4 regions of the Paenibacillus sp. BAC0078 genome follow, and region 3 is predicted to be linked to each of the others. Evidence: riboswitches for the same ligand, from Rfam matches in the RefSeq annotation. Region 3 holds a riboswitch; each other region holds the start of a gene.
What was found. Region 3 has a riboswitch for cyclic di-GMP ahead of ACX1DY_RS15965 (flagellar assembly protein A). Riboswitches for the same ligand answer to the same signal wherever they lie in the genome.
Positions count from the first base shown of each region.

Region 1: linked by a shared signal. The riboswitch ahead of ACX1DY_RS28690 (transglutaminase-like domain-containing protein) and the one ahead of ACX1DY_RS15965 (flagellar assembly protein A) in region 3 are both predicted to bind cyclic di-GMP.
Region 2: linked by a shared signal. The riboswitch ahead of ACX1DY_RS11050 (thiamine pyrophosphate-binding protein) and the one ahead of ACX1DY_RS15965 (flagellar assembly protein A) in region 3 are both predicted to bind cyclic di-GMP.
Region 4: linked by a shared signal. The riboswitch ahead of ACX1DY_RS21025 (PA14 domain-containing protein) and the one ahead of ACX1DY_RS15965 (flagellar assembly protein A) in region 3 are both predicted to bind cyclic di-GMP.

Region 1 covers NZ_JBTLRW010000026.1:65,007-73,112, forward strand. The annotation lists gene ACX1DY_RS28665 (glycosyltransferase family 39 protein) at 1-474, shown strand, start outside; gene ACX1DY_RS28670 (phospholipid carrier-dependent glycosyltransferase) at 471-4,295, shown strand; gene ACX1DY_RS28675 (glycosyltransferase family 2 protein) at 4,345-5,331, shown strand; gene ACX1DY_RS28680 (GtrA family protein) at 5,321-5,725, shown strand; gene ACX1DY_RS28685 (class D sortase) at 5,755-6,414, shown strand; cyclic di-GMP riboswitch class I at 6,500-6,581, shown strand; cyclic di-GMP riboswitch class I at 6,655-6,736, shown strand; gene ACX1DY_RS28690 (transglutaminase-like domain-containing protein) at 6,750-7,559, shown strand; partial or broken rRNA gene ACX1DY_RS28695 (16S ribosomal RNA) at 8,007-8,106, shown strand, end outside.
Region 2 covers NZ_JBTLRW010000004.1:364,093-372,198, forward strand. The annotation lists gene ACX1DY_RS11035 (3-oxoacyl-[acyl-carrier-protein] synthase III C-terminal domain-containing protein) at 1-220, opposite strand, end outside; gene ACX1DY_RS11040 (hypothetical protein) at 300-650, opposite strand; gene ACX1DY_RS11045 (carboxymuconolactone decarboxylase family protein) at 840-1,205, opposite strand; gene ACX1DY_RS11050 (thiamine pyrophosphate-binding protein) at 1,246-2,889, opposite strand; cyclic di-GMP riboswitch class I at 3,007-3,101, opposite strand; gene ACX1DY_RS11055 (methyl-accepting chemotaxis protein) at 3,594-4,844, opposite strand; gene ACX1DY_RS11060 (helix-turn-helix transcriptional regulator) at 4,951-5,928, opposite strand; gene ACX1DY_RS11065 (SDR family NAD(P)-dependent oxidoreductase) at 6,057-6,902, shown strand; gene serA (phosphoglycerate dehydrogenase) at 6,998-8,106, opposite strand, start outside.
Region 3 covers NZ_JBTLRW010000007.1:321,916-330,021, forward strand. The annotation lists gene ACX1DY_RS15955 (flavin reductase family protein) at 1-458, shown strand, start outside; gene ACX1DY_RS15960 (MBL fold metallo-hydrolase) at 474-1,253, opposite strand; gene ACX1DY_RS15965 (flagellar assembly protein A) at 1,291-3,180, opposite strand; cyclic di-GMP riboswitch class I at 3,271-3,364, opposite strand; gene ACX1DY_RS15970 (FUSC family protein) at 3,612-4,712, opposite strand; gene ACX1DY_RS15975 (ABC transporter ATP-binding protein) at 5,032-6,156, shown strand; gene ACX1DY_RS15980 (ABC transporter permease) at 6,146-6,952, shown strand; gene ACX1DY_RS15985 (ABC transporter permease) at 6,949-7,776, shown strand; gene ACX1DY_RS15990 (ABC transporter substrate-binding protein) at 7,773-8,106, shown strand, end outside.
Region 4 covers NZ_JBTLRW010000012.1:68,648-76,753, forward strand. The annotation lists gene ACX1DY_RS21025 (PA14 domain-containing protein) at 1-1,392, opposite strand, end outside; cyclic di-GMP riboswitch class I at 1,406-1,485, opposite strand; gene ACX1DY_RS21030 (sugar phosphate nucleotidyltransferase) at 1,621-2,994, opposite strand; gene ACX1DY_RS21035 (UDP-glucose dehydrogenase family protein) at 3,456-4,796, opposite strand; gene ACX1DY_RS21040 (glycosyltransferase) at 4,801-5,901, opposite strand; gene ACX1DY_RS21045 (glycosyltransferase family 4 protein) at 5,950-7,089, opposite strand; gene ACX1DY_RS21050 (glycosyltransferase family 4 protein) at 7,083-8,106, opposite strand, start outside.

The DNA of each region.
Region 1 (8,106 bases), on a different contig from region 3:
GCCGGGGATTATACGATTAAGCGCTTCGCCAACTACAGCGTGCTTATCAATAATACAGAAGCAGCGTCTCCAGATGAAGAGGGCGTCCAGGCTGAGATTCCTAATGGAGGCTTTGAAGCGGGAGCCTCAAGCTGGAGCTTTTCAGCGGGAACGGGTATAGCTGCCAATAATCCTTACTCTGGAGCAAGCCATGCTTATCTCGATATAGGTTCAGACAAAAGCATAGTGCAGAACTTTACCGCCCAGACTGGCGTCTATAAATTATCCGTTATGGTGAGCGCCGGAGGGGACGGGGGAAGGATTGGCATCCGGGTAAATGGCGCTGTGCGTACGGAGGCTGAACTGACGGCGGGAGACAAATATCATCCTATTAAACTTCCGGCTGCGACGCTTAAGCAGGGTGAGCAGGCCGAGATTTACATAACCGGCGGGAACGGCTGGATTAACATTGACGAGGTGAGGTTGGAACGATGATCAAGAGTATACGCGCGTCCGCAATCATTGTATTAATGCTGTTATTGTTCACGCTTCCTGTAACAAGCATTTATGCAGAAGGCAATCTATTGCAGAATCCGGGCTTTGAGGATGGGGACAATGGTACTCCTTCGGGCTGGACCAAGGATATGTGGATCTCCGGGGACAGTTCCGGGCTGCTCTCGGTACAGTCGGAAGAGGTCCATTCCGGCAGCAAAGCGGCAGTGATTGAGAATCTGGAGCCGAATCATCTGAAATGGGTGCAGAATATTACGGTTGCGCCGAACAGCTACTACAAGATTTCCGGTTATGTCAAAATCGTCAGCACTGCGGGCCAGGGTCTTGGCGCAAATATTTTCCCGGTAGGCATCGCCAGCGGTTATCCCGCGACCACGGATACTTCCGGAGATTGGCAGTACCTTGAATTCTACGGACAGACCGGTCCGGAGCAAAAAACGCTCGGAATCGGCGCCGCCTTGGGCGGTTATTCCAGTCTTATTCAAGGGAAAGCCTACTTTGATGATCTGTCGGTAGAGCAAGTGGATGCTGTTCCTGACGGAGTCAGTGTCATTTCGCTCGAAGCGCAAGCAGCGGCCCAGAATGCAGGCAGTCAGGCTGCAGAGACGCCGCACAAGGTTTCTCCTGCCAAGCTGCTGCTGCTCTCGGCATTGTTCAGCGTGTTTTTCGCTTTCCTCTATAATAAAGCCTTCCGCAGCAACCGCCTGCTGGGCCAATCGGACGGCATCTATACCCGATGGCTGTATATCGTATTCGGAATCGCTTTTATTCTGCGGATTTGGATTGGTCTGACGGCACAAGGGTATCAGAACGACATGAATACCTTTATCGCCTGGGGACAGCGGCTCGTTGACCTGGGACCCGGCAAGTTTTATGAAGAGGGTTATTTTGCCGACTACCCTCCGGGATATTTGTACATATTGTATCTTCTCAGCCTCATTCGCGGGTTGTTTGGCTTTGCGCATGGCTCGGGCGGAGAGACGCTGCTCTTTAAGCTGCCGGCGATCATTTCGGACCTGGTGCTGGGCTGGTTAATTTACCGCGCAGGCCGCGCGAAGCTTGGCTCCGGCATGGCCATCGGCTTAATGCTGCTGTTCCTGTTCAATCCGGCGGTGCTGATGGATTCTGCCGCTTGGGGACAAGCGGACTCCTTCTTTTTGGTATTCCTGCTGCTCAGTATTATGGGCGCATCCAATAAAGCCTTTGTGAGATCGGCCATCTTTTTTGCCTTAGCCACACTGATTAAACCGCAGGCGCTGATTTTTACCCCTGTGCTGCTGTTTGCTTTTTATCATCACCGGGCATGGAAGCAGCTTGCGCTTGGCGCTCTTTATGGACTGGGGATCTTTGCCGTGCTGGCGGCTCCGTTCTTTTGGAATAACGGCGGATTCGGCGGACTTATAGATTTGTACAAGGGAACCTTGTCTTCCTATCCATATTCTACGGTGAATGCCTTTAATCTATATGCATTGACTGCGCCGATGTGGTCCGCGATTGATTCGATGTGGCTTGGGATCACCTATCGTACCTGGGGTTTTATTTTCATCCTGGCGGCGGTTGTCCTTGCAGCGTATTACTCCTTCAAAAAAGACCGCAAGGAGCTGTCCAAGTCCTTCTTCGTCGGTATGGTTCTGATCGCAGTTGTGTTTGTGTTTGGCACGAAAATGCATGAACGGTATATGTATCCGGCGTTAATTCTAGGCCTGTTCACTTATATCGAGAGCCGGGACCGCCGGTTCCTGACAATCTTTCTTGGATTTACTTTAACGCAGTATCTTAACGTGGGCTATACCTTGGCCCATCTGAATGCCGGCAATAATCCGCCTTCGGACGGGATTGTTCTTGTGACTGCGATTGCGAACATCGCTTTGGTGTTATATATGCTGTATGTCGGGTATGCGGTGTATGTCCGTAAGGAGATCAAGCTTCTGCTCCCGCCGCCGTCAGCGGCAGAGAATCATAAGGCTGATATGGAGCTTGCCGAAGGAATCCGTCCGGTTCAGCAGAGCGGTAGGGTGGGCTTGCTCAGGCTGAAGCGTAAGGACTGGATGTGGATGCTCGGCATTACCGCCGTGTATGCGGCGCTGGCTCTGTTTCATCTCGGCTCAACCAAAGCCCCGGAAACCTTATGGCAGCCTGCCGCCAGCGGCGAGAGCTTCTATGTGGACCTCGGCCAGAGCAGACAGTTGGAGCGCGTAAATATATTCGGAGGAGTAGGTACCGGTAAATTCAAATTGGAGTTCAGCCAATCACCTGATTCCTGGAGCAATCCTTTGGATGTCAATGAGGATGTCGGCAATGTGTTTATCTGGAAAAGCCAGCCTTTGAACGTCGCGGCCAGATACGTGAAGCTGACCGTTACCTCTCCGGGTTTTACTTTGAATGAAATGGCCTTTTACGAGCAGGGAGGAGGCAAAACACCGCTTCCGGTAGCCAGCGTCACGCCGGATGCTTCGGCAGTTGCCAAGAGAGGCGCACCGTCCAACCTGTTTGACGAGCAGGCGCTCATTCCGGAAAACTCCGGTTTCATGAACAGCACCTATTTTGATGAAATTTACCATGCGCGGACAGCCTATGAATACACACATGGCATTGTTCCGTATGAGAATACCCATCCTCCGCTCGGCAAGCTGCTGATCGCTGTAGGGATGGAGCTGTTCGGCGTCAATCCGTTCGGCTGGCGGATTATCGGTACTTTGTTTGGTATCGCCATGCTGCCGCTGATCTACATTATGGCCTTGCGGCTGTTCAAAAAGACCACCTACGCCGCGCTTGCCGCCGGATTGTTCGCACTGGATTTCATGCATTTTACCCAGACGCGTATTTCTACAATTGATGTCTACGGCGTATTCTTCATCATGCTGATGTTCTATTTCATGCAGCGCTACTACACGATGAATTTCTACCGTGTTCCGCTGCGCAAGACCTTGGTGCCGCTGTTCTGGTCCGGTCTGTTCTTTGGCATCGGGGTTGCCTCCAAATGGATTGTAATCTACGGAGGTGCGGGACTTGCGATTATGCTGGCGTTTACGCTGTTTGAGCGCTACAAGGAATATAAAGCTGCGGGGCGTGTGCTTGCCGAAGGCAAAGTAGGTGACCAGGAGCTTAAGGACGCCTGCCGCAATGCAAAACAGCGCTTCTGGAAGAACACCATTGTCACACTGCTCAGTTGTGTGCTGTTCTTTGTCATTATTCCGGTAGTCATTTACAGCTTGTCCTTTATCCCTGTGCTGTCTGTCTCGGCGGAGGGCTATACCATAAAAGGGCTGATTCAGGCGCAAAAGAACATGTACAATTATCACAGCCAGCTTGTTGCCACACATCCGTTTGCTTCATCATGGTGGGAATGGCCATTTATGAAACGTCCGGTATGGTTCTTCAGCGGGGGCGAAGGCCTGCCGCAAGGACAGGTGAGCAGTATCGTTACTATGGGGAATCCGCTGATTTGGTGGACAGGAATCTTCGCCTTGCTGGCCTCGCTCTGGTTGACAGTGAAACGTAAAGACAAGAGCCTGTACATGATATGGATCGGCTTCCTCTCCCAGTATGTGCCTTGGATGCTGGTACCGCGCGAGACATTCCTTTACCATTATTTCGCAATGGTGCCGTTCATGATTCTGGCAATCGTCTATATCTTGAAGCTGTTTGACAGTAAGTACCCCCAGGCAAAAACATGGCGGTATGCATATGTCGCTGTTGCGGCGCTGCTCTTTGTAATGTTTTACCCTGTATTGTCAGGTATGCAGGTCAGCGAAGACTACGTGAAGGTGATGCTGCGCTGGTTCCCTTCTTGGGTATTCTAGCCGGCGATTCAGGCAGCACAAGCTCACAAAAAAATTAGGAGGAACGACAGTGAAAGCCAGATACAGTGTAATTGTCCCCATGTTCAATGAGGAGGAAGTCATTCAGCATACGTACGAGCGTCTCAAGAAGGTAATGGACGAATGCGGCGATTCCTACGAACTGGTCTTCGTCAATGACGGGAGCCGGGACCGGACAGTCGAGATTATGCATGAGGTCAGCAGCCGTGACGAGCATGTCAAGCTGATCGACTTCTCGCGTAACTTCGGGCATCAGGTAGCGATAACGGCGGGGATGGACTATGCTGAAGGCGATGCGGTTGTGGTGATTGATGCGGATCTGCAGGATCCGCCTGAGGTCATTTTGCAGATGATCACGAAGTGGAAAGAGGGCTACGAGGTAGTCTACGCCAAGCGGCTCAAACGCCACGGAGAGACTTTTTTCAAAAAAGCAACCGCCAAGATGTTCTACCGTCTGCTCAGCAGCATGACCAGTGTGGATATTCCCACGGATACAGGGGATTTCCGCTTGATCGACCGCAAAGTGTGTGATGTAATGCGTGGCTTGAAGGAGAAGAACCGTTATGTCAGAGGTTTGGTGAGCTGGGTAGGCTTCCGGCAGACGATGGTGGAATATGTGCGTGAGGAGCGTTTTGCAGGTGAAACCAAGTACCCTTTGAAGAAAATGATCCGGTTTGCGCTGGACGGCATCACCTCCTTTTCGCATAAGCCACTCAAAATTGCGTCATACGTCGGCTTTTTTCTATCGTTCTCCAGCTTTCTTTATTTGTTTTTTGTTTTGTTCCAGAAGGTGTTCACCTCTTGGACCGTCCCCGGCTGGGCCTCTATTGTGGGCGTGAATTTGCTGTTTAACGGTATTGTCTTGATGCTCCTTGGTGTGATTGGGGAATACATCGGGCGGATTTATGATGAATCGAAGGACAGACCGCTGTATATCGTGCGTGAGACCAGGGGCTACAATACAGAGGCTGACATAGAGAGCCTGGACAAGCGGAAGGAAAAGGATTATGTCAGATAAAAAGCTGAACGCGGGATTCATCCAGTTTTTAAAATTCAATGCAGTAGGCTTGCTGAACACACTGATTGATTTTGCGGTATTTACACTGCTGCATTCCCTTGGAATGATGAACACGCCGGCGCAGATTATTTCGTATAGTGCAGGTACAGCCAACAGCTTTTTTTGGAATAAAAAAGTGACCTTCCGTGATCAGGACAGGGGAAGCAAGGATAGCTTTGACCGGATGCAGCTTGTGAGGTTTATCGTGCTTAACCTGGCTGTGCTGGGGATCTCGGTGCTGCTGATGCATTTGCTGACGGACCGTTTTGGCGTACAGGTGCTGATTGCCAAAGTGCTGGTCACCTTCGTGACCGTAATTATCAATTTTTTTGGAAGCCGCAAATGGGTATTCTGAGGTTATCATAACTAACGGAGGTGATTTTCATGCGTAAGTTCTCTTTTTTGCTTATCCTTGCGGGGATTCTTATCATGCTGTATCCAAAAGCGAACGAGTGGTACAACGATTGGGAGCAGCAGAAGCTGCTGGAAGAAGCCGAACAGGCCTATAGTGAAGTTACGCCCGCTCCGCCGTCAGGATCAGACCTGAGCAAGCCGTATGCGGCAGTTACCAAGCTGCTGTCAGAGGAATCATCTGCGAATGAACAGGCAGAAGCAACTGAATCGCCAGCTCCGGACATTCAGGTAGGCGGCAAGATCATCGGAATTATCCAAATTAACAAAATCGACCTGAAGCTGCCTATCCTTGAAGGGGCAACCAAAGCCAATATGAAGCATGCCGCCGCCCATATGAAGGAGACAGCACCGATTGGTGAGGTCGGCAATGCCGCAATTGCAGCCCACAGATCAAGAACAACAGGGAGACTCTTCAACAGATTGAACGAAGTCGAAATTGGCGACACCATTTCCGTTACAACAAGCAGGCAGGATTTCAAATACGTTGTTTATGATATCTCTATCGTGGAGCCTACAGATATTTCGGTGCTAAATGGGCATAACGATGACAAAATACTTACCCTGATTACATGTGATCCATTGGTCAATCCAACCCACCGGCTGATCGTGCATGCTAAGCTAGTTATATAAAAATTCAACTAAAAATAGTGTGAATCTAGTGATTTGGGTCTTGAATATAGAGATAGATATGGTACTATGTAACTATAAAAGCTAAACACGATAACGGCAAACCTATCGAAAGATAGGGACGCAAAGCTAAAGGGCCTTCCCGCTATGGATGGCAGCCAGCTACCGAATGAAGAGGCTTTTTTTGTTTGTTCTTAAGCTAAATCTAGTAACTTCTAGTAGAAGTAAGAACAGATAGAACTTATACGATAACGGCAAACCTATCGAAAGGTAGGGACGCAAAGCTAAAGGGTCTTCCCGTTAAGGATGGCAGCCAGCTACCGAAAGGAGTTTTATCCATGAAGAAATTCTTTTTTACATTATTAACATTGTTTGTAGTTGCTACTTCCGTTCAAGCGGGATCTGTTGAAGCCGCAAGCACGGACACCGGCTGGTTGAATACAGCTCAATTGGATCAGGGTGTTATCTCGGTATCCTATGCCGTCCCTAAGGACAAGCGTGTCAAGCTTATGATCACCAAAGACAACAACAGCTACACTTACAACCTCTATGCCTCCAGACAAACCGAAACGTTCCCGCTGCAGCAAGGCAATGGTTCTTATAAAGTATCTGTACTTGAGAACACCACCGGTAACAAATACAAAGTGATTTCTTCCGAAACCGTAGATCTCAGTCTGAGCAATGCAAATGCCGTATATCTGGGCTCCGTACAGAACGTGAAATGGAGTTCTTCCGATACAACAGTTCTGAAGGCTAAGCAACTAACGCAAGGTCTGACAACTGACGAAGCAAAGGTAAAAGCGATATACAACTATATTGTGTCTAACGTAAAATACGACTACACCTTGGCCTCCAATGTTTCAACGGACTACATCCCTAACAATGACAATACACTCCTCACCAAAAAGGGGATCTGCTACGACTACGCTTCATTGTTTGCTACCATGCTTCGCAGTGAAGGCATTCCAACTAAGCTGGTTATGGGGAACTCAAGCTACGTTACTACCTATCATGCTTGGAACGAAGTCTTCCTTAATGGCAAATGGGTAATTATTGATACGACTGTAGATGCAGGATTGGCGAAGAACAGCCAGACAACAGGATTGATCAAAGATGCAAGCAAATATACTGCAGCTAAGTTCTATTAAGAACAAGCAGTTGTTTTCATAATCTAGCCTAATTCATAGATAACCCGCTTAAATATTAAGTGGGTTATTTTTCTTTGTTTATAGGGGTTGCTTTTTCATAGGGTTATGAGGTATTATGATTAAGCGTTGTTAGAGCGCGGCAAAAGTTAATAAGAAATAGCTGAATAAGTTGTTTCGAAAAAAACTGTTGCGTTTCTGAAATCAATGTGATATATTATAAGAGTTGCTGCTGACGTGAACACCGTCGTGGGCAACGAGCTTGATCTTTGAAAACTGAACAACGAGTGAGTATCGGAAATCACTTCGGTGATTCCAAAATGAGAATTTTAATTCTCGTCAGATGTTTCAAAATGAGCGAATCGCTCTTTCTATACTGCATTCTCTTCATCCACTCAAGTTTGAGTTGGACCCAAGAGAATGCAGGCGACGCTTGCTTCGCAAGCGTCCTTATTGGAGAGTTTGATCCTGGCTCAGGACGAACGCTGGCGGCGTGCCTAATACATGCAAGTCGAGCGGAGCTTATCCTTCGGGGTAAGCTTAGCGGCGG
Region 2 (8,106 bases), on a different contig from region 3:
TCAGTCCCGTCTTATCCAGCACATTGCTTGCGGCCTCAAAAGCCATTGTCAGAGAGTTCTCATCCTTGCTATCAATGCTGTAGCGGCTTTCACGGCCCAGAGTAGCCAGAAGACCACGGATATCAATACCCTTTTCATCAAAATGCTGTATGAAAAAGTCATTGCCAATCTTTTTGCTTGGATGATAGATATCAATGTCCTTAATTCGAATTCCGGCCATATTAATCCTCCTCAAAGTTTTGTGAGAATAAACTTCCTGATACTTCTCTTCGAACAAAACTTGCTTCGGAAATATTTAATTAAGCAGAAACAGTCGAAATGATCTCCAGGTTTTCAAGTCCTGCCTTGCGGCCCAGACGGGCAAGCTGCATTTTGAGGATCGGGTTATTTTCCAGAGTAAGGCTCACTTTATCAAATCCGTCAGCCTTGAACATTACGAAGCAGCTTTCCAGCAAAGGCACAACATCAGGAGCGGTTACATTCAGCTTTCTGCAGTCAATGTCAAGTGCATATTCAGCAGGTGTAATTGGATTGATGGTTTGCTGATAAGCCTGGATTGACTTAAGGCCATCGTCGTTTGAGAAAGTACCTTCCAGTTCAATTTTAATGACCTTTTTAACAGAATCGGTGTTCAAAATAAATTTTCCCATTTGCTGATCTCTCCCAAGTAATTAAATTGTGTGAAGCATAAGTATTAAAATTCAAAAAACTTATATTTATATGTCGAAAATCGACATTAAAACCTTGGTTTTGGGATATTTTCCCTTTAAATATAACCATAATTTTAACTGTAATGCAAGAATAAAGTCGAATAATGTATAATTTTGTCGCAAAAGAACTTATTTGATTTCCTCCAGTGTGTCGAGCAGCACATTAAAGGCCGAAATGACTCTTGGAGCGCCTATAACCGGCACCAAGTGCAGCAAAATGCCCTTAATCTGCTCCACGGTCATTCCCACCCGGAGCGCCATCACGTAATGGACTCCCAACTGCTCGTACTGTCCCATCGTAATCAGCGAGGATATGACGGCGATTTCCTTCCAATCAGAACCGATCGCAGTACGCTGGAAAATATCGCCGTAGGCATTGCCCATAATAAACTCAGCCAATTCGGGAAAATGCTCTTTAACCGGAGCCAGCGCCTTGGCGCCATAATCGCCGGACAGATTGGAGAAATGCTCAAAACCACTGTTGATATTCTTCACAGAGATGCCCCCTATAGGTTGATGGTGCAGATGGTTCTTCTTAGTTGAGGTTCAAGGTACGGTGGGCCGTAGGAGGCACTTCGTCACGGTCAGTAAACAGCTCAATGACAGCGACACGGTTCGATGCTACTGCTTCATTCAGAGCTGAAGTAAACTGTTCTGCAGTTTCGCATCTATAGCCCGTAGCGCCCAGCGATTCGGCGAATTTTACCGCATCCATTGGAACCTCAAAGAGGGAACCGTCAATTCGGCCCGTGGTTTTTTGCATGCCCTTTAATGCCATATCGAGCTGCATATTGTTCACTACGATAAAGATGACGGGGATATCCTTGCACACTGCTGTGTTGATTTCCGCCCCGAGCATCATAAAGCATCCGTCGCCGGTAATGCAGACAATGGTTTCTTCAGGTGAGGCTACCTTTGCGCCTATAGCCATGCCAATTGAATTGCCCATGCAAGCAAAATAGGCATCAAAGACAAAGCTGCCCGGTTTCTTCACGTTGTACCACTTCACAGCATGGAAGCCATGGCTGCCGTCATCAACAAAGAGGGTGTTGTTATAAGGGAGCTGTTCGCTCAGTGTGCTCATTACCGAAGCGAGAGAAAGCTTGGACAATACAGGAAGCTCCTCTGTATAACGCGGGGATGTCTCCGGTTGACGTGCCGGAATGCTGCTGGTATCGACATTTTGCAGATAGAACGCCAGATTATCACGCAAATCGCCGCTGACAGAAATGGTGGGAGAGTTTAATATTTTCCCGACAAACGTAGGATCGACATCAAATTGAATCAAGGTCTGCGGATGGTTCTCCGCCTTGAGATTGCAGATGGTCATATCGCTCAGCCGCGAACCGAGCACGATGAACAAATCGCTGCGGTTCAACAAATCATCGCCATGCTTGCAGCCGCCGACACCGATTGGACCGTGATATAACGGATGATCCCAGGCAATAGCGCCTTTGCCCCCAGGAGAAGTCACAACAGGAATATTGAACATCTCTGCGAGCTGAACCAGCTCTTTATGCGCTCCGGAGCGGTTGACACCTTTGCCGGCAATGATGAGGGGATGGCTGGATTGATTGATAGCCGAGATCACCCGCTCGAAATTACTGTGGCTGATCAGACTCTCCCGTTCAGGGATCACAATCCGGCACTCTTCAAGGAGTTCTGTCTGCACATCAAAAGGGATGCACAGGTGGACAGGACCCCGCTTGCCGCTTAAAGCCGTCGAAATGGCATGATTAAATATGGTGCTGAAATGATCTCCGCGTTCAACCAGCTTGCTGAACAGAGTTGCGGGTCTGAACATATCCGCCAGATCGGCAAGATAGTTCGAAGAATCCTGACACTGGGGAATCCCCAGCTCCTTGATGGATTGATGGCCGGTAATGAACAGCACAGGAAGGTTGTTTGCCTTGGCATGCGCTGCGGCGGTAAGCAGATTGGTTCCGCCTGGACCGGAGGTGCCGAAGGCCACTCCAAGGCCGCCGGTTTTTAGAGCATAACCTGCGGCTTCGAACCCAGAACTGGATTCATGTCTTCCGGGAATAAACTCAATGCCATGATCAACCATCTTCAGAACTACAGGACAAATAGACTTGCCGATTATGCCAAAAGAATGTGTTACACCGAGGTTTCGTAGTGCCTGAGCCATATAATCTGCGACTGTTTTCAGAAAATCCACCCCACCCAATGTTATTATTTATTTAGCTTAAATAGAAAACCTGCACTCAGAAGGAGCACAGGCAGCTGCTAAATAACCATGTTGAACGAGAGAAACATAATACAGACGTTCCGGTTCTTAAGCAACCTGGCTGTCATGGTCCCGGGAAGCATGAGACTGTAGATCCATGGCTTTGCGTCATTCCCTTTCGGAGAATTTTGCCAATATATTTTTATTAATGAAATAAAGCATAATTTTACTTTACAATATATTCCTAGCGCTGCTTTTGTCAATATATTTGATCAAATAAGCTCGAAATTTGACGAATATAACGATTAACGACATTTATTGATTTGCATGCCAAGTGAATATTAATGCAGGAAATAAAATAATAAAGTCCCAGGTGAAAAAGTCCTAAAATGCAAACGGGATTTGAAATGCCGGACCATGGTGCTATTGATAGTTATCACGGAGGATGGCCGTAACTGTGGGAATACTTAGACTCCCAGTTGCTAATCGTAATCGTACAAGCATTCCTTGCGGCACTATCGTCCTTTGGATTCATTTTCCAAGCTCAGCTTATCCAGATATAAATGCAAATTGAAATTATCATTTTATACTGCGAAAATTCAGCATTTGGTGAATATTACATCAAGGAAATTGTAAACACAAAAAAACTGCCGCATGAGCATTTTTTGCTCAAGCGGCAGCATTGCAGGGGACGCCTAAAATTTGAAAATATGGATTGTTTTTTGCAACTGGAATACAGCTTGGGTCATCTTTTCTGTCTCTTCGGCAACGGACTTGAGGGCATTGATCTGTTCGTTCATAGATGCGGAGACCTCTTCGGTGCCTGCGGCTGTCTGCTCGGTAATTGCGGAGATATTTTCGATGGCTCCGGAAATTTTGAGCGCACTCTCCAGCATAAGGTCGCTTTCAGCAGAGAATGAAGCGATTTGCTCGGTTATGTATTGAACGCTTTGCACAATTTGAGCGAAAATATTAGCCGTTTCAATGATCATTTCATTCTGTACTTGAACGACTTCCTCGTTGATGGCAATATGCTCAATCGCCTGCTTGATGTCGCTCTCAATGCTGCGCACCAGACTGAACACCTCTTTGGTCGAGGAGGTGGATTCCTCGGCAAGCTTGCGGACCTCCTGCGCCACCACAGCGAATCCCCGGCCATGCTCGCCTGCACGGGCGGCTTCAATGGAAGCGTTGAGCGACAGCAGGTTCGTCTGCTCGGCGATTTCCGTTATCGTCTTGGTGATCATCGTGATGCCGCGGGCATTTTGTGAGAGTGCTTCAATCGTGTCGGCTACCTTTTGGGTGGCTTGTATATTTTTACGCATGCCTTCCGCTTGCGTATCTACTGACTGACGGCCTTTTTCAACCAATTCCAGCGTATGTACGGAGCGTCTGTTCATTTCCTTGGTGGAGCTTGTGTAATTGGAAACCTTCGTTTCTATATCCTTGATCGACTCTGTCATATCTGCGATATCTACAGAGATTTCATTAGCGCCAAGAGCCAGCTCATTGGAGGAGGAGGCAACCTGGGCCATCACAAGCTTCAGGTTCTGGTTCTTGTCTTCAATGCCACGGCTCGCATCCATGACTTGGCGGGTGATCTGCGACGCTTCGGTGAGAATCTTCTTCAGCTTGTCGATCATGGTATTGAAGGAACGGCTAATGTCGCCCATGGAGCCGTTTTCGTCAGCGCGGCTGGTAAAATCCCCTTTGGCTATGGTATGAGTTACGTTGGAGATGTCTTCGAACGAAGATGTAAGCGTTCTCTCAACAACGCGTGCAAGAGGATAGGTTAAGGCTGCCAGTACCGCTACTAAAATAAAGCCGATAATGATTTTGCCCATCACAATGAGTGTGATCAGAACAGGAACAGCGAATAAAGCGGCGATCAGGTAACATCCGGCAATAATTCTTTGTTTTAAAGGAAGCCTGTTCATCCATGCCATCATAAAAGTTCCCCCTAAATAAAATTAAGTTGTTTACTGTAATATTATAGGCGAATCGTGGAGGTTTGGTCTATTGTAAGAACTGACATAAAACCTTTTTTTGAGCCTATTTATGTTTGTTTTTGTGTGTGAACTCCTTATATAACGTTACGGTTTCGGCAAGGGTGCAGGTTATCCGTTCGACAAGTTCTCCAGGAGCAACGGCAATTACATCCGGGCTTAGCGAAAGCACAATGCGGCAGGCGGATTCCAGAGTATTGAAATCGGCATCCACGGACAGCCATTCCGGCTGCGCTGCTGCGCTGCTGCTGGTAATTGACACATAGCGTTCCCGCTCCAGCTCCTCCATCGTCCTGCCGTTCACCAGCAGCTTTGCGGGAAAGCGGGGGAGAGCAGATTTGAACAAAGCAGTGGATTGCTCCCAATAAGCGGCAAGCTCAAAGCCTTCCGGGCGCGTAAATGTCTCATCAGTAATTTCGGCTGCTGTCAGTCTGGAGACCCGGAAGGTTCTGAATTCTCCTTCGGTTTCGGCAACGACATACCATACTCCTCGTTTGGCTACCAGCCCCAGCGGCGAAATTAGCCGCTCCTTGCATTCTCTATCACGCATATAGCTGATCTTGACCTTGCGGTTCTCCCAGAGCGCCTCCTGCAGCAAAGAGAGGAACGGATAAGACTCGCTTGAAGGATGCCAACCCGCGCCATCAATATGGATTCGCTGATTTAGAAAGGCGAGCGGGGAATCAGGAAGCTTGGAGGTGGCGGCCTCCAGCTTGCGGGCAGCGGAGGAGAAATCCTCCTGTATCCCCAGAGCGTTCAGGATTGCAGTATCAGCCGTCAACAGCAGTGATCCGATTTCCTGGGGTTTCATGCCGGTTAGAGAGGTCCTGTAGCCTTCGCTGAGCATCCAGCCGCCATCACGGCCCCTTTCAGCGAGCACGGGCACACCTGAAGTACTTAGCGCCTCCATGTCGCGGAGAATCGTCCGCTCTGACACCTCCAGAGTCTGCGCCAGCTCCTTGGAGGTGATTTTGCCGCGGCTTTGCAGCAGCAGGAGGATGGATAACAAACGGTCGGCTCTCATGGTGAAGCTCCTTTCTACGGTGAGTTTGAGTAAAACGAGCATTTTTAGTTTAGCATAAATATATGTCAATTGGTGTCATATATAAAGCTTATGATGATTATGAAAGCCAGAAGAGAGGAGCTGTACAAATGACAAACCTGAAGGGAAAAGTAGCGCTTGTTACCGGCGGGAGCAGAGGGGCAGGGAGAGGGATTGCCCTGGAATTGGCAAAGGCGGGGGCCTACGTCTACATTACAGGCAGAACTGCACACTCTGGACAGCCGGTTCAGCGCAAAGAAACCATCCATCAAGTTCTTCGTGAGATTACGGGCATGGGTGGAGCGGGTTCCGCGATACGCTGTGACCACACAATTGACAGCGATACGGAGGCTGCGATCGGGCAGATTGCGGCAGAGCAGGGCAGACTTGATATTCTGATCAACAACGTATGGGGAGGTAATCAGCTTCCTATAGAAAGCAAACCTCTGTGGGAGCTACCGACAGAGCATTGGGACAATATGTTCACAGCCGGAGTGCGGGCGCAGCTTATGACGAATTATTATGCGCTCCCACTGATGCGGGGCGGCGGAGAATCCGGTAAACTGATTATCCATACTACCTTTTGGGACCAGTATAAATATATAGACAACCTGTATTATGATTTGGCTAAAAATGCGCTCGTGCGTCTGGCCGGCCGTTTGTCCATTGAACTGGCGGGGGAGGGTATAGCTGTGATTCCGCTGTCCCCCGGCTGGATGCGGACAGAGCTGGTGCTGGAGAGCATGAATACGGACGAAGCGCACTGGCAGGAGGTGGCGGAGCTGCAATCAAGTGAATCCACAGCTTATATTGGGCGGGCTGTAACCCGCCTGGCCGGTGATCCTGAAATCATGTCCATGACAGGCGTGCCACAGCAGGTGGGTAAGCTTGCTGAGAAATATGGTTTCTCCGATGTAGACGGGAGAATAGTTCCTGTATTCCGGATTCCGGAATAATTGCGTTGCCCTATCAGGCAGCAAATTGGCAACAAAAAATCGCTCTTTGGAAATGACTGGCTTGCGCCGCCATTCCAAGAGCGATTTTTTTAGACTTAGAGCAGAATAATTTCTTCGGCTGTGTTGATTTCAGGCAATCCGGCCAGCTTGACAAGCACTTCTTTAGGAACTGCCTTATCAACGGTCAAAAGCATAATGGCTGCACCGCCGACAATTTTGCGTCCCACCTGCATGGAAGCGATGTTGACGTCGTTTTGGCCGAGCAGGGTGCCGACATGCCCGATGATCCCCGGCTTGTCGTTATGCGAAATCAAGATTTGATGGCCTTCTGGAGCAATATCGACCGGGAACTTGTTGACTTGTACGATCCGTTCCCCGTAGCCTTGCAGCAATGTGCCTGCAACCAGGAATTCCTGTTCGTGATCTGTTTTTGTAGTGACAGTAATCAGGTTGGTGAAGCCCTTGGTCTTGGAAGCCTTTGTCACGACAACATTCACGTCACGGGTTTTGGCCAGATGCATCGAATTGACGATGTTCACATCACTGCCGAAGTGGCGTGTGAGCACGCCTTTTACAACATAGCGGGTCAGCGGCTGGGTGTCCACATCCGACAGATCGCCTGCATACTCTACATGGATTTCGCGGATAGCGCCATCTGTAAGCTGGGTTACGAAGCTGCCGAGCTTCTCGCCGAGTGTGAAGTACGGCTGAAGCTTGTTCATCACACTTGGAGCAACCGGAGGGATGTTAACGGCATTGATGAACGGTTCGTTCCGTAGAATGTGCAGAACCTGCTCCGATACGTCGATGGCCACATTCTCCTGAGCTTCAATCGTGGAGGCGCCCAAATGTGGAGTGACGATGATTTTGGGATTGGAGAGGAACGGGTGATCCGCTTGCGGCGGCTCCTTTTCGAATACGTCAAAAGCCGCTCCGGCAACAATGCCGCTGTCGATGGCTTCAACCAGCGCCGCTTCATCAATGACACCGCCGCGGGCACAGTTGATGATGCGCATGCCTTTTTTCATAACTTCAAACTGCGGGCGGGAAATCATGTTGCGTGTTTCCGGGGTCAGCGGAGTATGCACAGTGATGAAATCCGCGCCGCGTACAATGTCGTCTACGGAAGCCAGCTTCACTTCCAGCTTCTCGGCACGGTCGGCAGTAAGGAACGGGTCATAGGCGAGAATGTCCATGCCAAAGG
Region 3 (8,106 bases):
ATATTGTGAACGATGAGCCGCCGATGATTATGTTCTCTTGTGTGCGGAAGTCTAGTGGAGAGATGAAACACACGGCAAGCAATATTCTTGGCAATGGGGAGTTTGTGGTGCATATCGTGGATGAGGATAATATCGCCGCCATCAACCACACCTCCATAAATGCGCCGGAAGGCATCAGCGAGCTTAAGCTGGCCGGGTTAACACCGGTTCCGGGGCAAATGGTCAAGGTTCCGCGTGTTGCAGAGTGCAAAATCGCGATGGAATGCCGCCTCACGCGGCATGTGGAGCTGGGACACTGCGATATGATTATCGGTGAAGTGTTGGGCTTCTACGTGGAGGATGAACTGATTCATAACGGGCGGATTGATGCTGCGAAGCTAAAGCCGGTCAGCCGTCTCGCTGGAGCAACCTATGCGGCCATCGGCCGGACATTCGATATGGATAGACCGCAGTATTAGAGAGCCTGTACGAACTCAGAACTGTATGCTGAAGCCGTTAAATGTATGAAGGCCGGTGCCGAAACGGACCAGATCATTGTCCCGCAGCAACCGCACCGCCCGCTTCACTTCCGTTAAAATCTCCGGGTCAAGGCCGAGGGTGTTGTGCGATCCATAGATTGTGCGGATACCCTCAATTTCTGCTATTCGTTCCAGCGAATGAACCAAATCGACAGGGCTGGTCGAAGGGTAAAAAGCATAGATCGGGGTCTCGTCATACAGCAGATCGCCTGTAAACAAAAATCCATGTGTCTCATCAAAAAAAGCAACATGTCCCGGAGAATGGCCCGGCGTATGATATACGGTCAAGGTTCTTCCGCCCAGATCAATCCTGTCTCCATCGTGCAATAGTCCTGCAGGCTCTCCCTGAAAAGGCTTGTAGGTCTCCGGATCGAAGCCGTCTGGCGTCGGCTGGGTAATATCTCTGCTGATATCCCGGCGGATTTGCCGGGTGGACAGGCCCTTGATGCCGTGCACCAGCCAATCGAGATCCCCCTCATGAACAAAAATCCGCTCAAAGTCCCCGTGACTCCCAATATGGTCCGTATGTACATGTGTTGTAAGAACTTCAACCGGCAGGCGGGTTAAGGTGTCGGTGATGGTTCTGATATTGCCAATTCCGAGCCCGGTGTCGATCAGCGCAGCCTTGTCCTGCCCCAGCAGCAGAAAGGAATGCACCTTCTCCCAATGCCCGTATTCACTAATTGCGAAGGTGGCTTCATCAATTTGCTGAACGGTAAACCATGAATTATTCATTATAAATACCTCCACACATATTGAAAAAGCGGCCTTGTCAATCAGCGGCAAGGGAAGCTGTGTCGGCCTGATTTCTCTGCTGCAGGCTTTCTGCTGTGAACTCAAGCCCCTCCTCCGGTGCAGTAATCGCTGCGGAATATTCCCCAACGGTTACTGAGGTGTTGCAGATTCTGCAGACTGTAATTTTCCCGCCTGCCAGCAGCGCGGATGCAGAAGCCGAATCCTGGCCAACCGTCTGTGCTGTGATATTGCCTGCTGCTTCTACGGTAGAGTACTCGCAGACCGAATTTTGCCGCTCGAAATAAATATTGTCGGAGGAGAACAGCTTGCTCTTCGTAATGCCTTCCTCGTGAATATGCAGATTGCCGCCGGATTTGATGATGCTGCCGTGAGACCCGGCGATATCAATACGAACGTTCTCTTCCTGCAAAAAGGCGATTCCGTCATAGAAATCCATGAGCAGCTTCTCGAAGGAACTCAGCACGTTATCCGTAAAGAATCTGGTAAATCGGCCGGGATGCAGGAAAATATCCAGCATGCGCTTAAGCGGTTCGGTATCCTGCGGATAGGCAGGGCTCATGCCGGCAAGCAGCTCTTGCAGATTGCTGATCATAGCTGGAAGGTGGTTGTATTTATTCTCCAGCAGGAGCAAGACAACCAGTCCGTATTTCACGGTTCGCTGCACCGACTCGACGGTCTCTGCCAGCAGCCTGGCAGCCTCTCTCAGCCCGCCGACCTCTTGCATGAGCAGCTTGGAGAAGCTGCACAGGCGGTTGTGCATTACTCCGAATGCCCCTGCGTACAGTCCGCTGTCCACAACCTTGCCCCGGACCAAAATACTGCCCGTGGCAGTAATTGTAGAGTTAAAGACATTTCCGTATATGTAGACGTTTCCCAACGCTTCAATCACTGTATGTTGTTCTATGTCTCTGAGCACAACCACATCACCGGGGAACATAATTGTCCCGGCCGCGGGCTCGCCATCCTCAGGGATAATATGTGCTTCGGGAAAATCAACGGTTTTGACGAAGCTTCCGCTTCCCGTTATGCGTGGTCTGCCATTACGTTGGGCAGTAATCTCACCGCTTGGCTGCAGCGATGCATATGCTCCGGCTATAAGTGTAATGTCCTGCGGCGGCGGTGGCGGCAGCACATATCCGAACACGTCAAAGCCAGGCAGCCCCTCCTGCGGAGGCAGTTTGCGGGCGAACACCTCACCTTCCCGGATAGCGGGTGATCCTTGGTGTTCGGTTTCTTTTGCCGTCTGCTCTCCCCGGTTGAATTCATTCGCCAGATTCTCCGGGAACAGCAGCTCGAGACTGGCATCCGTGCCGGGAACGGGAGCTTTGCCTTCGGCAATGCATACAGGAAGATATGTAGGGTTATTCAGCTCTTCGTAAAGTGCCGGAATGTTAAGATTGCCTATGAGGGGGCTTTTCTCAAAGCCGGCTATAATCTGTTCTATTGAAAGTGTGGACAGCACCACATCACGGTTCAGTTCGGCCCGCACAGTAACATTGGCTGAGGCAGGGGTGTTGACCAGGTTCCAGGCGTACTTTTCAGCACGGTAAAGTGTAAAGTATACTTTGAGCTTGTCATCGGATACGGTAATCTGGTATTGCGGCTTCTCGCAAATATCCCAGCTTATTTGGTCGCAGGCGGTGACTTGAGTTGGAGCTGTTATTGTCTGCTGGTTTATCTTCAAGATTACAGGATGGAGAGCGGAGATTACAGCCGGCTTGCCGCCAGGCAGAGGTGAGGTGATAAAAATTTCGTTGTTCTGGATGATGATGACGCCGTTCTTATCTCTGTCTGTCCCGGTAAATGCCTGAGCATCCACAGAGTAAAGTTTCAGGAGATCGGGCCTCCCAAGCAGCATGGAAGCAAAGAACTCATACCGTGACCGTTCCATAATATGCTGCGCCATTCGTGTAACCTCGCTTTTCGTATAATCAATGTCATCTGTACAGAAAAGAACATCATGGAGCCGTGAACCCGACCTGATGGTGTCTCTATTAGCAGCAGCCTGGCAGCCTTAAATGCGGTGTTGATGCATTCTTAAGCCCATAGCTTTGCGTCCTGCCCTTTCGGGCAGTTTGCTTTTAGGAATAGATCAATGATATACACTCAGCATGAGGTAATCTATATCGACTGTTATCGACAAAAGTGGTCAATACTGGTATTGAGTTCAAAAATAACTTCTTCAAACAACATTAATTCTAGTACTAAAGTAGCGATTTTTCAACTGAAATAATAGAATTCAGGCATAAATTATGAAAAATGCAGATAATTGTTGGTTTATTGACATAAATTAGGAAGGTGAGGATTGAGGGAAAGGAAAAAAGGACGCTCCCAAGCTTATAGCTTGTGGGAGAGTCCTTTTTGTGCGAAGCGTACGGCTTGTGCGGCTTCAGATTTGGCCTTCACCGGCGCGGCCGACATCACCAGATAGTCAGCCTGCTCAATTTCTTCCAGCACCCGGTTCAGGTGGGAGAAGACCGCACCCAGATCGCGCAAGGTGGTCAGGGAGCATTGCCCCTGCAGGTCGGAGAAACAGGCCAGCTGAAGATCACGGGCCCGGTGCAGCGCTTCGGGAAGCGAACGCTGGCACTCGTTGTCCGACAAGGTCTTGGAGCCATAGAGTGCGATGCAGTCTGCGGTGGCTGTTACGACCTCGGCCATCCAATCGGCTGCAGCATAATGCGAAGGCAGCAGCGTGATGTCTGTGCGGATTTCTTTTACATAGGAATGAATTTTCTTGAGATGTCCGGTTGCCTGTGATAATCCGCGCAGCTCACTGCGGCACTGATAATGGGTAATAGTAAAATGAAGCTCCTTCTGCTGCTGTTCACTCTTGCCCAGCAGTGTTGCGGAGCGTCCCAGTGCGTCCGAGGCCTGAGCTGCTTCCCTTCCGCGGGCCGCCTGGCCGCTCAAGGCATCTGCCAGCAGCAGGCTTGCTTCCAGTGCCAAGCTTTTTACCTTGACGAACCCCTTGGGCGGAACGATAATCATATTGATGATCAGAGCAATTGCTACTCCAATCAGGGTTTCGGCTACACGCCACTCGATATAATGACCATTATAGAAGGTAAGTGCCAGAACAGAAGTTACGCCGACCTGGGAGATGGCCTGAATATTGATCCGGCACGCTGTGGCAACCCCGATCCCGATCAGCAGCATTAGCAGAATGGAGAGTGCGCCAACATGGAAGAAGCGGCCCACAATCATGCTGACGATTCCGCCGAGCACAACGCCGGTCATGCGGTAAACGCCCTTTTCAAAGGAGGCCTTGACGCTTCCCTGCGTAATCAGAATCGCGGCCAGCGGGGCGAAATATAAGTAGCTGTCGTGATAGAGTGTGTTTACTGTGAGCCAGGAAAGAGAGGCAGCCACTGTAACACGTATCACATATAAAGACAGACCGAATTTCTCCAGGCGGTCCTGTAAGCCTTCGTTCATGGACGTCATCTTCTTTCGGAATATTAAGAAAATTTCGGAATTGTAAAGAAAAATGAAACTCTTTTTCAGACGTTTTCATTATAGCACCGCAAAATAGGGCTGGAGAGCACTAATTTTTACGAACTTGTTAAGTTTACGCTACGGCTTTTTACAAAGTATGTTATCGCATATATGGGGCTAAACCTTTATGCTGTATAATATGAAAGAATGTCGAAGCAAGGAAGGAATTGTCACTTGCACGCGCTGGACATGCTCATCATTCGGATGATCTCCCGCAAGGAGCGGATAAAATAGATCAAACTACATATGACAAGGGAGGTTGTTAGCTATAGCTACCCCGGAAGGCACTATTATTTCTTTTGATAAGGTCATTAAACAATATGACGACGAAGAGCCCGTATTAAAGGGAGTCAGCTTCGAAATTGAACGCGGCAAATTCTATACGCTGCTTGGCCCTTCGGGCTGCGGGAAGACGACGATTCTGCGGCTGATCGCCGGTTTTGCCGAGCCGACTGAAGGCTCTATTATGATGAACGGCCAGCTTATCAACCACATTCCCGCCAACGAGCGGCAGGTCAATACGGTTTTTCAGGACTATGCCTTGTTTCCGCACCTGAACGTATTCGAGAATGTGGCCTTTGGACTGCGCATCAAGAAGCTTAAGAAGGATGTAATCGCGCAAAAGGTGCAGGAGGCGCTGCGCTTCGTCAACCTGACCGGCTATGATCAACGCGCCATCACCGAAATGTCCGGCGGACAAAGACAACGTGTGGCGATTGCCCGTGCCATCGTCAACGAGCCGCAGGTGCTGCTGCTGGACGAGCCTCTGTCGGCGCTTGACCTGAAGCTGCGGACGGAAATGCAGTATATCCTGCGGGAAATGCAGCAGCGGCTGGGCATTACCTTCATCTTCGTAACCCATGACCAGGAAGAGGCGCTCGCGATGTCGGACTGGATCTTTGTCATGAACGGCGGACTGATCGAGCAGAGCGGCACGCCCAATGATATTTATGATGAGCCGATTAACCGCTTCGTGGCCGACTTCATCGGCGAGTCGAACATTGTACCGGGTGTAATGATCGAGGATTATCTGGTGGAATTTAATGGACACCGCTTTGAATGTGTGGATGCCGGGCTTAGGCCAAATGAAGCGGTAGAAATCGTTATTCGCCCTGAGGATCTGGAGATTACCGGACTTGAGCAGGGCAAGCTGCGCGTGCGTGTAGATTCCCAACTGTTCCGGGGCGTGCATTACGAGATTAGCTGCTACGATGAATCCGGCCATGAATGGCTGGTGCATTCCACGCGCAAGGCGGAGGTTGGCAGCGAGATTGGGCTTTATTTTGATCCGGAAGCGATTCATGTTATGCGTTTCGGTGAGACGGAGGAAGAATTCGACAAACGTCTGGAAGCTTACGGCGAGGTGGAGAGCCATGAAGAATAAGGGCCGGTCGTATTATCTCATCCCTTATTACTTATGGATCGCGCTGTTCGTCATAGCCCCGGTGCTGCTGGTCATATATTACTCCCTGTTTGACCTGGACGGGCATTTAACACTGGATAACTACGTGAATTTCTTTACGCCGGTGTATATGAGAATGATGCTTAATTCTTTTTGGTATGCTTTCCTGATCACTTTGTTCTCGCTCCTCGTGGCTTATCCGGCGGCCTATCTGCTGACCCGGACGAAGCATAAGCAGCTGTGGCTGCTGCTGATTATTTTGCCAACGTGGATTAATCTGCTGCTGAAGACGTATGCCTTCATCGGCATCTTCGGCACCTTCGGGCCGGTCAACAATTTCTTCGATCTGCTTGGCATTGGAGAACAGCAAATTCTCTTTACGGGATTCAGCTTTGTGTTTGTGTCGGTGTATATTTTTATCCCGTTCATGATTCTGCCGATCTTCAGCGCCCTGGAGGAGCTGAATTTATCGCTGGTGGATGCGGCGCGCGATTTGGGCGCTTCCGGGTGGACGACGTTCCGGCGGGTGATTTTTCCGCTGACGATTTCGGGGGTGCGCTCCGGCTGTATGGCTGTGTTCATCCCGGCGCTGTCGCTGTTTATGATTACACGCCTCATTGCCGGCAACCGCGTCATCACGCTGGGTACAGCGATTGAGCAGCATTTCCTCGTGACGCAGGACTGGGGCATGGGCTCCACGGTTGCGGTTTTCCTGATCGTGATTATGGCGCTGTTCATGGTGCTGACGGGCGGATCGAAGAGAGGGGTACGCCAGTGAGGAATAAAAACGGGTTCGCGAATCTCTATCTGGTGCTGGTCTTCATCGTACTGTACGTACCGATCCTGTATCTGATGTACTACTCCTTCAACAGCGGGGGCACGATGCATAAATTTGAAGGCTTTACGCTGGATTATTACCGCGAGGTCCTTCAGGATACACGGCTGATCATTATTGTCATTAATACGCTGGTGATTGCGCTGCTCTCTTCGGCCATTGCTACGCTGATTGCGATTATCGGCGCACTAGCCATTCAGCGCACCCGCAACCGCCGCGCGAAAAATACGCTGCTCTCGCTGAACAACGTGCTGATCGTCAGCCCGGACGTGATTATCGGGGCCTCGTTCCTGATCCTGTTCACGATAGTCGGTATCAAGCTCGGCTTCACTTCTGTGCTGCTCTCGCATGTGGCGTTCAGCGTGCCGATTGCCGTGCTGATGATCCTGCCGCATCTGCAGGAGATGAGCCCGACACTGACAGATGCCGCCCGCGACCTTGGAGCGAGCCGCCGCGATGTGCTGACGAAGGTTATTCTGCCGATCATCAAGCCGGGGATATTCAGCGGCTTCTTCATGGCCCTGACGTATTCGCTGGATGACTTTGCGGTGACCTTCTTCGTTACGGGCAACGGATATTCCACGCTGTCGGTGGAGATTTACTCCCGGGCGCGGCAAGGGGTGTCGCTGTCGATTAACGCACTATCAACCTTGATCTTCCTCTTCACTATTCTGCTGGTGATCGGGTATTACTTCCTGAATCGCCGCAAACACCGTCCGGCAGCTCCGCTTGCTGAGTCCGCCGCTGAAATGGGGGTGCCTAGATGAAGCAGCTTGTGAATGCTTTTCTGGCGATTCTCATCGTTGCCTTCGGGCTGATGTTTCTCGCTTCGCGGCTGAACTCGGCCGAGGGGTATACCGGCGGGAATACGCTGACTATCTATAACTGGGGCGATTATATTGAGCCTGAGCTGCTCAAGGAGTTCGAGAAGGAGACCGGAATTACAGTCATCTATCAGACCTTCGACTCCAATGAGGCCATGCTGACCAAGGTCGAGCAGGGGGGGACCACCTTCGATGTCGTGGTTCCGTCTGACTATGCCATTGCCAAAATGCGGGAAGAGAATCTGCTGCTGCCGCTGGATAAAAGCAAGCTTC
Region 4 (8,106 bases), on a different contig from region 3:
AGTCTCACTGTAAGAAGGCTTGATCTTGCCGGTCCAGCGGATGGAGAAGGCATCCACACCGAGCGCCGGGTCAGGTGCAGCCTGACGCCAGTTAAAGTTGACCGCAGCATCGTTGCGTACCAGGACAGGCGTACCTGAAAGTGTCATGTTCTTGAAGTACTCACCCTGAAGACCATTCAAGACTGGCGTTGGCGCTTGTGCCGCATCATCGCTGTACGGCGTTGGCGTCGGCGTCGGCGTTGCTGCTGTTGGCCTCGGTGTTGCCGTTGGCGTCGGCTTTGCCGTAGGTGCTGGCGTTGCCGTTGGTGTCGGCGTCGGCGTTGCTGTAGGTGTCGGTGTCGGTGCTGGCGACAGTGTCAGTCCCGCTTTGTACTTGTCACGGGTCAATGTATATTTGTCATTCATGAAGCTTTTAATTGTATCGGTACTGTTGTTCTCGTAGAGCATTTTGCCCCAGCTCATCATGTATACCCAGTTTTTCTGGGATAGCTGCAGCTTTGCCGTGCTTGGCATTTGACCATTTTCACCGATGGCAATAGGTTTGCCGTTAGCAAGGCTCAGCAGGCTGTCATGATAAATATTCATAAAATCATTGTCATATATGTCTGCCGCAAGAACGTCTACCTTGTCAGCGCCCGGATAAGTCAGGGCATACGGATCGGCCCAACCATTCGGGGCATTCGGGTTCCATACCCACAGCAGGTTGTTTAATTTATGAACGCCCACAAAGCGGTCATACATAATATTCCACAATTTAGGGAAGTTGTTTTTCTTACCCCACCAGAACCAGTTACCGTTCATTTCATGATAAGGTCTCCAGAGTACTGGAACCCCTGCATCCCGCAAGCTTTTGAGCGAGACCGCTACTTTGTCCAGATCGGCGATCAGGCTGTTGTATTGAGTGGTTCCCGGTGTTACATACTTATCGAAGTCCGCTTGGCTCAAAGTCTTCTGGACGTTGGCCCATTGATACGAAGTGCCGGGCAATTGCTCATGGAAGGTCATAGCGACGATTCCGCCATTTTTATACCAGTTGATCGCGCTGTTCACTACATTCCGGCGCTGCGTGGCTGCAGTGCTCTCCGATTGGCCGCTGATCACGCCCAGCTCATAGCCGTGAAGGGCAGCGTATTGTCCGCTTGTTCCTTTAAGCTTGTTACTGAATTCATCGGGACTCTCCAGGTAGTCATGCTGTCCGGTGATGATGCCTTTTCCTGTAATGGAATAGAGATCGCTAAGCAGCTTGACCGCCCCCGGGGAGGCGTCGGGATTGACCGGAGCTGAAGGACTTGCGGCAGCCTTCGCGGATAAAGGCGCAATCCCTAATGCAGTCATAAACAGGGCAATGGACAAAACAGCACTCAAAAAACGAAAATTACGGTAAGTTGTCATCATTCTTCTTCCTTTCGGTAGCCAGGCTGCCACTCTTTCGAAGGCCCTATAGCTTTGCGTCCCTACCTTTCGATAGGTTTGCCTTTATCGTTTTGAAGGAATAATCCCTCTTACCGTAAGTATCGTCGCGAATAGTTTATAGTTTAGAGTAAAAATGAAATTTTCTTAATAAATGGTTCTTAATACCTGTTTTGGATTTGTAACAATTGGGTAAATAGATTAATTCGCCTATGAAATGAACTGATGCAGGGCGATATCTTCCCAGTCCAGAGTAATGCGAATATTGTCCTCCTCCACCAGCTCCGAGCCGGTCTGGACTTCAATAAACTCCACATCCGTCAGAGCCAGAATCGCATGTTTGGTGCCTTCCGGTATGCGGACTACGTCCCCTGCTTTCACATTATGCTTCTGCTCATTCAGCACAATGCTTGCCTCACCGCTGACGATGGTCCAGATTTCACTGCGCTTGTGGTGGAGCTGATAGCTGATATTTTTACCCTTGGATATGAAAATCCGCTTGGTCAGCACCTCATTGCCCTCATCATATTTCACGTAATCAATGACCTTGTAGTGGCCCCAGCGGCGTTCCTCATACATCGGTCTTTGTTCAAAAGATTTCAGCACTTCCTTAATGCGCGGGCTTTCCGCTTTATGGGTTACCAGGATGCCATCCGGGCTGGCAGCGACAATCAGGTCCTTGGCTCCAATTACAGTAATTGGAATATCAAGCTCATTGATCAGGCTGGTTCCTTCGGAATCGGCGGTCACAAAACCTTTGCCCACATGGTTGCTGCTCATTTCTTCGGTCAGTGTATTCCAGGTGCCCAGGTCCTTCCAGAATCCGGCGTAGGGCTGTACAACAATATTCTCTTCCTTCTCTACCACTTCGTAATCAAAGCTGATGGAAGCCAGCAATTTATACTGCTTCTGCAACTCCTCATAGTTCAGAGGCAACCCTTTCCGCTGCAAAATATCAAGCAGATATCCGAGCCGGAAGGCGAATACGCCGCAGTTCCACAGTGCGCCGCGGCTGATCAGCTCCTCAGCCAGTACACGGTCTGGCTTCTCCTGGAAGTGGCTCACCTGCATATAACCGCTTGCCCCCGCCTGATCGCCGGTAGGAATGATATAGCCGTATTTCTCTGAAGCAAGCTCAGGGACAACGCCCATCAGCGCCAGATTCGCGCCGCTCTCCTGCATGGTGGCCTCAAGCTGGATTACTGTATCAAAAAATGAAGTCTCCACATACGGATCAACCGGAAGAATAGCCACAGTCTCACTTGGAGACACCCCGCTCATCGAATACAGATAAGCAGCCGTCAGGGCGATGGCCGGAAAGGTGTCGCGGCGTTCAGGCTCCACAATGATTGGTACCTCTGCGCCGAGCTGGCTCTGAATCATCTCCACCTGGCTGCGGCCGGTAGCCAGGTAGGAGGATTCCGCCATTCCTGTCTCCTGCAGTTGTCTCCATACACGCTGTACCATAGATTCCGGTTCACCGGCCGGGCTTTCCAGTACCTTCAGAAATTGCTTCGAACGTGAATCGTTGGACAAAGGCCAGAGCCGTTTACCAGAACCGCCTGATAGAAGTACCAGTTTCATGAGTGAACCCTCCCATTTATATGTTGTCGCGAAAATATTGGATTGTTATTGTGGGCTTCGATGTGTGAAGAAGCTTAAAACCGGGCTGTTGCGGGAGTCACTGCAAGGAATGTTTGGACTTTCGGCCGGCTGTTGTCTCCAGATTTCCTGATTTAAACCGCTGATAGCGGTAGAAATCCGGAGACAGCATATGCTTCCGAAGCGAGCTTTCCTGCGGAAAGCTTTTAGGCGGACGCTACGCTCCTACAGTTCCAAAATTCCTCTCCGTTCCTTCCCTTAACAGCCTATTTGCTTGCTTCACCCGGAGGCGAAGCGCACTGCTAAAGATCCGAGCATTGCCGCTTGCTGAGCGGCAGGTTTGGGCTTTCGGCCGCTGATAGCGGTAAAAAGCCAGAGACAGCGTATGCTTACGAAGCTGTTAAGAACGCTTGTTGTACTAAGCGCCCTGTATGCATCAAACCCTAGACCGCGCCGGCTACACTGGGGGAGTAGCCGCTCAGGCCACCCATTTGCGGGCGGCCGACGGAGTGGTACTCGAGGCCCGTGCCTTCGATCTGCTCCTTGGAGTAGACGTTGCGGCCGTCGATCAGCACCTGGCGGCGCATGCTCTCCGCGAGCCGGTGCAGATCAATTTCCTTGAACATGCTCCAGTCGGTCAGCAGGCAGACGGCATCGCTGCCTTCGGCTGCTTCTTCGGGAAGCCCGCACCAGCGGAGCTGCGGATGATCGTATTGCTGTCTGAAGTTATCAGCAGCAATCGGATCATACAGCTTCACCGTAGCGCCTTCGCCCACCAGCACCTCAATGATTTCGCGGGCCGGAGCCTCGCGGACATCATCGGTATTCGGCTTGAAGGCCAGCCCCCAGATGCCGATAACCGCCCCCCGCAGGCTGCCAAGGGATTCATGCAGCTTCGAGATAATCATGAAGCGCTGGTCTTTGTTCACCTCGACTACCGATTTCAGCAGCTTGAACTCGTAATCCACGTTGCCGGCGATCTGGATCAGCGCATTGGTGTCCTTCGGGAAACAGGAGCCTCCATAACCGATGCCGGCCTGCAGGAAGGATGAGCCGATTCTGCGGTCCATTCCCATGCCTTCCGCTACCTTGGTTACATCGGCTCCCACTTTTTCGCAAATGTTGGCAATCTCATTAATGAAGGAAATCTTCGTCGCCAGAAAGGCGTTGGAAGCATATTTGATCATTTCCGCACTGCGGATATCCGTTACGAACACATTTTCCGTGAAGCCCTGGTGAAGCTGGCGCATGGTTGGCTCAAGCTGCGGATTATCCAGTCCGATGACAATCCGGTCGGGATGAAGCGTATCGCGGATGGCCGAGCCCTCGCGGAGGAATTCCGGAGCGGAGACGATATCGAAGGGATGGTTCGTGTGGGAAGCGATAATGCTGCGGATTTTCTCATTTGTGCCAACGGGAACCGTCGACTTGGTCATGATGATTTTGTAGCCTTCCATCGCTTGTGCGATTTCTATCGCTGCACCTTCGATATAGCTTAAATTTGCTTCACCGCTCGGAAGAGATGGCGTGCCTACCGCCAGGATGACGATATCGGAGTTTCGGACCGATTCCTGAAGATCGGAGGAGAAGCTCAGCCTTCCTTCACGCAGGTTCATTTCAATCAGCGCTTCAATTCCCGGCTCATAGATGGGAGATTCCATTCGTTTCAGCTTGCTGATCTTCTCCTCATCCTTATCCACGCAAATCACATGATTCCCATTCAGTGTAAAACATACGCCAGATACAAGACCGACATAGCCGGTACCGATTACTGTCAGCTTCATACAATCATTCTCCCTTTAGAAAATTGACGTAGGCCTGTTCCACGTACTGCTTGAACTGAACCATAAACGCCTGTTCATCGAATTTACGCGCATGTTCCATAATCTGCCCAATGTCCCACGCATAGGACTCCACTTCATTTATGGCCGTAAGCAAATCATCAACTTCCTGACGCTGGAAAAATACGCCGTTGACGTAAGGTACGATGGTATCCAGCGCCCCTCCGGCCTGATAAGCGATGACCGGTCTTCCAGCGGCATTCGCCTCCAGCGGCGTGATGCCGAAATCCTCTTCTCCCGGAAAAATAAACGCCCGGCACTGCGACATCAGCCCTGTAACCTCCGCATCCCCCAGCCGGCCCAGAAACGATACATTATCTTTGGCCATGCCCTCCAGACGCTTGCGGTCCGGCCCGTCACCGACGATGTACAGCTTCAGTCCGTTCCTGTTGAAGGCTTCTACTGCCAGGTCAATCCGTTTGTAGGAGACAAGCCGGGAGACGATCAGGTAGTAGTCACCGATGGAGGATGAACTGCTGAAGCGGGCCGTATTGATCGGCGGGAAAATCACATCCGCATCCCGGTGGTAATAGTTCTGAATCCGCGTCTTCACGACGGAGGAGTTCGCGACGAACTGGTTAACATTTTTGGAAGTCCGCTGGTCCCAGGTCTTAAGCCGCTGCATGTAGACCTTGAGCAGCCTTTTGAACAGCCCGGAATTCGATTGCCGCTCCATGTACGTGTCATAATCCCAGGCGAACCGCATCGGCGTATGACAGTAGCACAGATGAAATGTAGATTCAGGCACCTGTATGCTTTTCATAAAAGCACTGCTGGAGCTCAGGACGATATCGTACCCGCGAAAGTCCAAATCACGGATGGCCATGGGATAAAGCGGCAGCACCCCTTTAAAGTTGGTCTTCACTCCCGGAATTTTTTGCAGCCAGGAGGCCCGGATATCCGCATCTTTGAGGTTCTCAGTCAGGCCGCTTCCGTTAAAAACCGTCGTGAAGATCGGAGCTTCCGGGTACATGTGGTGGAATACCTCCACTACCCTTTCCGCCCCACCCATCTGGATTAAATAATCGTGCGCTATCGCAATTTTCATGTGAATCATCCTCAAAGTTTTATGGAGCAGATCAGTCCCCGAAGAATCTCAGGTCGCCGCCAGCAAGCCTTTGTAGTAATCGACGATGTCCTTGACTGTATTCTCGATGACAAAATGCTCTTTCACCCGTTTCATTCCACTGTCCGCCATCCGTCTGCGCTCTTCGGGATGGTTCAGCATCCAGGTGATGGAATCTGCAAGTATGGCAGCATCCCCAGGCTGGATAAGCAGCCCCGTTTCTCCGGGAACCACAATCTCTACCGGCCCGCCTTCATTGGAGGCGATCACCGGAAGTCCGGCCGCCATGCCCTCGACGATGACCTGGCCGAACGGCTCAGGGGTAATCGACGTATGAATCAGCAGGTCCGCTTTGCTCATGAGCCCTTGTATATCATCCACATGACCCAGCAGGCTGACATTATTCAGCTCATCCTGCCGCATCTGTTGAATTAATTGGTTCTTGTATTCCTCTTCCCCGAACAGGGCATCTCCGGCCAGCCAGAATTTCACCCGGCTGTCGTTCTTAAAAGCTTTGGCGGCTTCCAGCACGACATGCTGTCCTTTCCAGTGTGCGAGCCGGCCCACCAGCAGGACGTTGAAATCCTTCTGGTCCCGCTTCACAATACCTTCGCCGATGGCTTTGGCAAAAGCGGAGTAGACAACCAGCGTCTTCTTCGTACGGGGCAGCTCCAGCGCCTTCAGGGTGGAATGGGAATTGGCGATGACGCCGTTCGGGAGCAGGCGTGACAGCAGCCGGATCGCCTTGGCGACCACTGGCTTCAGGTACGGGGCGCCGATGTGATCCCGGATATGCCAGATCAGCGGCACGCCGGCCTTCTTGGCGGCAACGGCTCCATAAAATGCCGACTTCAGGGAGTTGGTGTGTACGCAGTCCACCTTCTCCTCCTTGAGCAGCGGAGCCAGCTTGCGCCCGTAAGCCAGCAGCCCTAGCGCGGCGGCCGGAGCGCCGAGATTGACGGCATTCCGTCCGCGGCTGCGGATGCTCTCATCCAGCGGAATAATGCGGACATCAATACCTTTCTCCCGCAGGCGGTCGGCAAGTGCACCTTCCTCAGCGAGGATCACGAGCGGCTTAATCTGTTCACCAATATTGGTAAGAATGTTGAACAGGGCTACTTCTCCGCCGCTCCATTTGGCGGTGTGATCAATATAAGCAACTTTTAGCATCCTGAGGCCACACCCTTTCCCAAGGTTTCAAGGAATACGGATTCCACCTGTTCACCGACATGCTGCCAGGTGTATTTCTCAAGCACATGGTTTCTGCATTCATCCCGGCCCGGCAGCAGCTTGCGGTTGCTCAGCATGTGAATCATGCCTTCAGCCATATCATCGCTGGATGAGCCCTTGAACAGCAGCTCCGGGCGGAAGCCCTGGAGAATTTCTTTATTGCCGCCGACCGGAGTAGCCATTACCGGAAGTCCGGAGGCAAGCGCCTCAACGGTGATCAGTCCGAAGCCTTCCAGTGCCTGCGACGGAACCACGAACATATCCGCTGCCTGATAATAAGAGGCCAGCTCATGATCGGGAATATAACCAAGCAGTCTTACCTTGTTGCCGAGGCCGTAGTCGGCAATCTTCTCTTCCAGTTCTCCGCGCAGCGGACCTTTGCCCCCGATGAGCAGAATCGCATTCGGGAAACGCTCGGACACTTGCTTCCAAGCCTCCAGAAGCTGCAGCAGCCCCATCCGGTTCATCAGGCGCCGAACCGTCAGCACTGTCGTTGCCCCTTCAGGCAAATTGAGTATCCGCCGGACTGCCAGCCGGTTTGCGGCAGGCACGAACCGGTCCACATTGGCTGCTCCCGGGATTACAATGATCTTGTGCAGCGGCACCCCGTGCAGGCTGTGCAGCATATCGCGGAAGTATTCGCTGAGCACGATGAATTTGTCAGCGAGCTTGTAGGCTTTATGTTCAATGGACTTGGCAATCGCCGTTTTGACGCGGTGCTTGATGCCTTGACCTTCGATCTTCATCTCTTCATTCCACGGTCCGTGAAAGGTCGTAATTACCGGAATTCCGCGTTTCTTGGCTTCTATCGCCGGGCCTACGCCGTAAGGCGCAAAGTGGGAATAGAGGATATCAATCCGTCCGCTGCCATTTCCCATCAAATCCGCCGCCTTACGTTGAAAAGCATCCCTGCGCTTCCAGATCGTCTGCTTCGGATCGCCGGCGTTATGAATGATC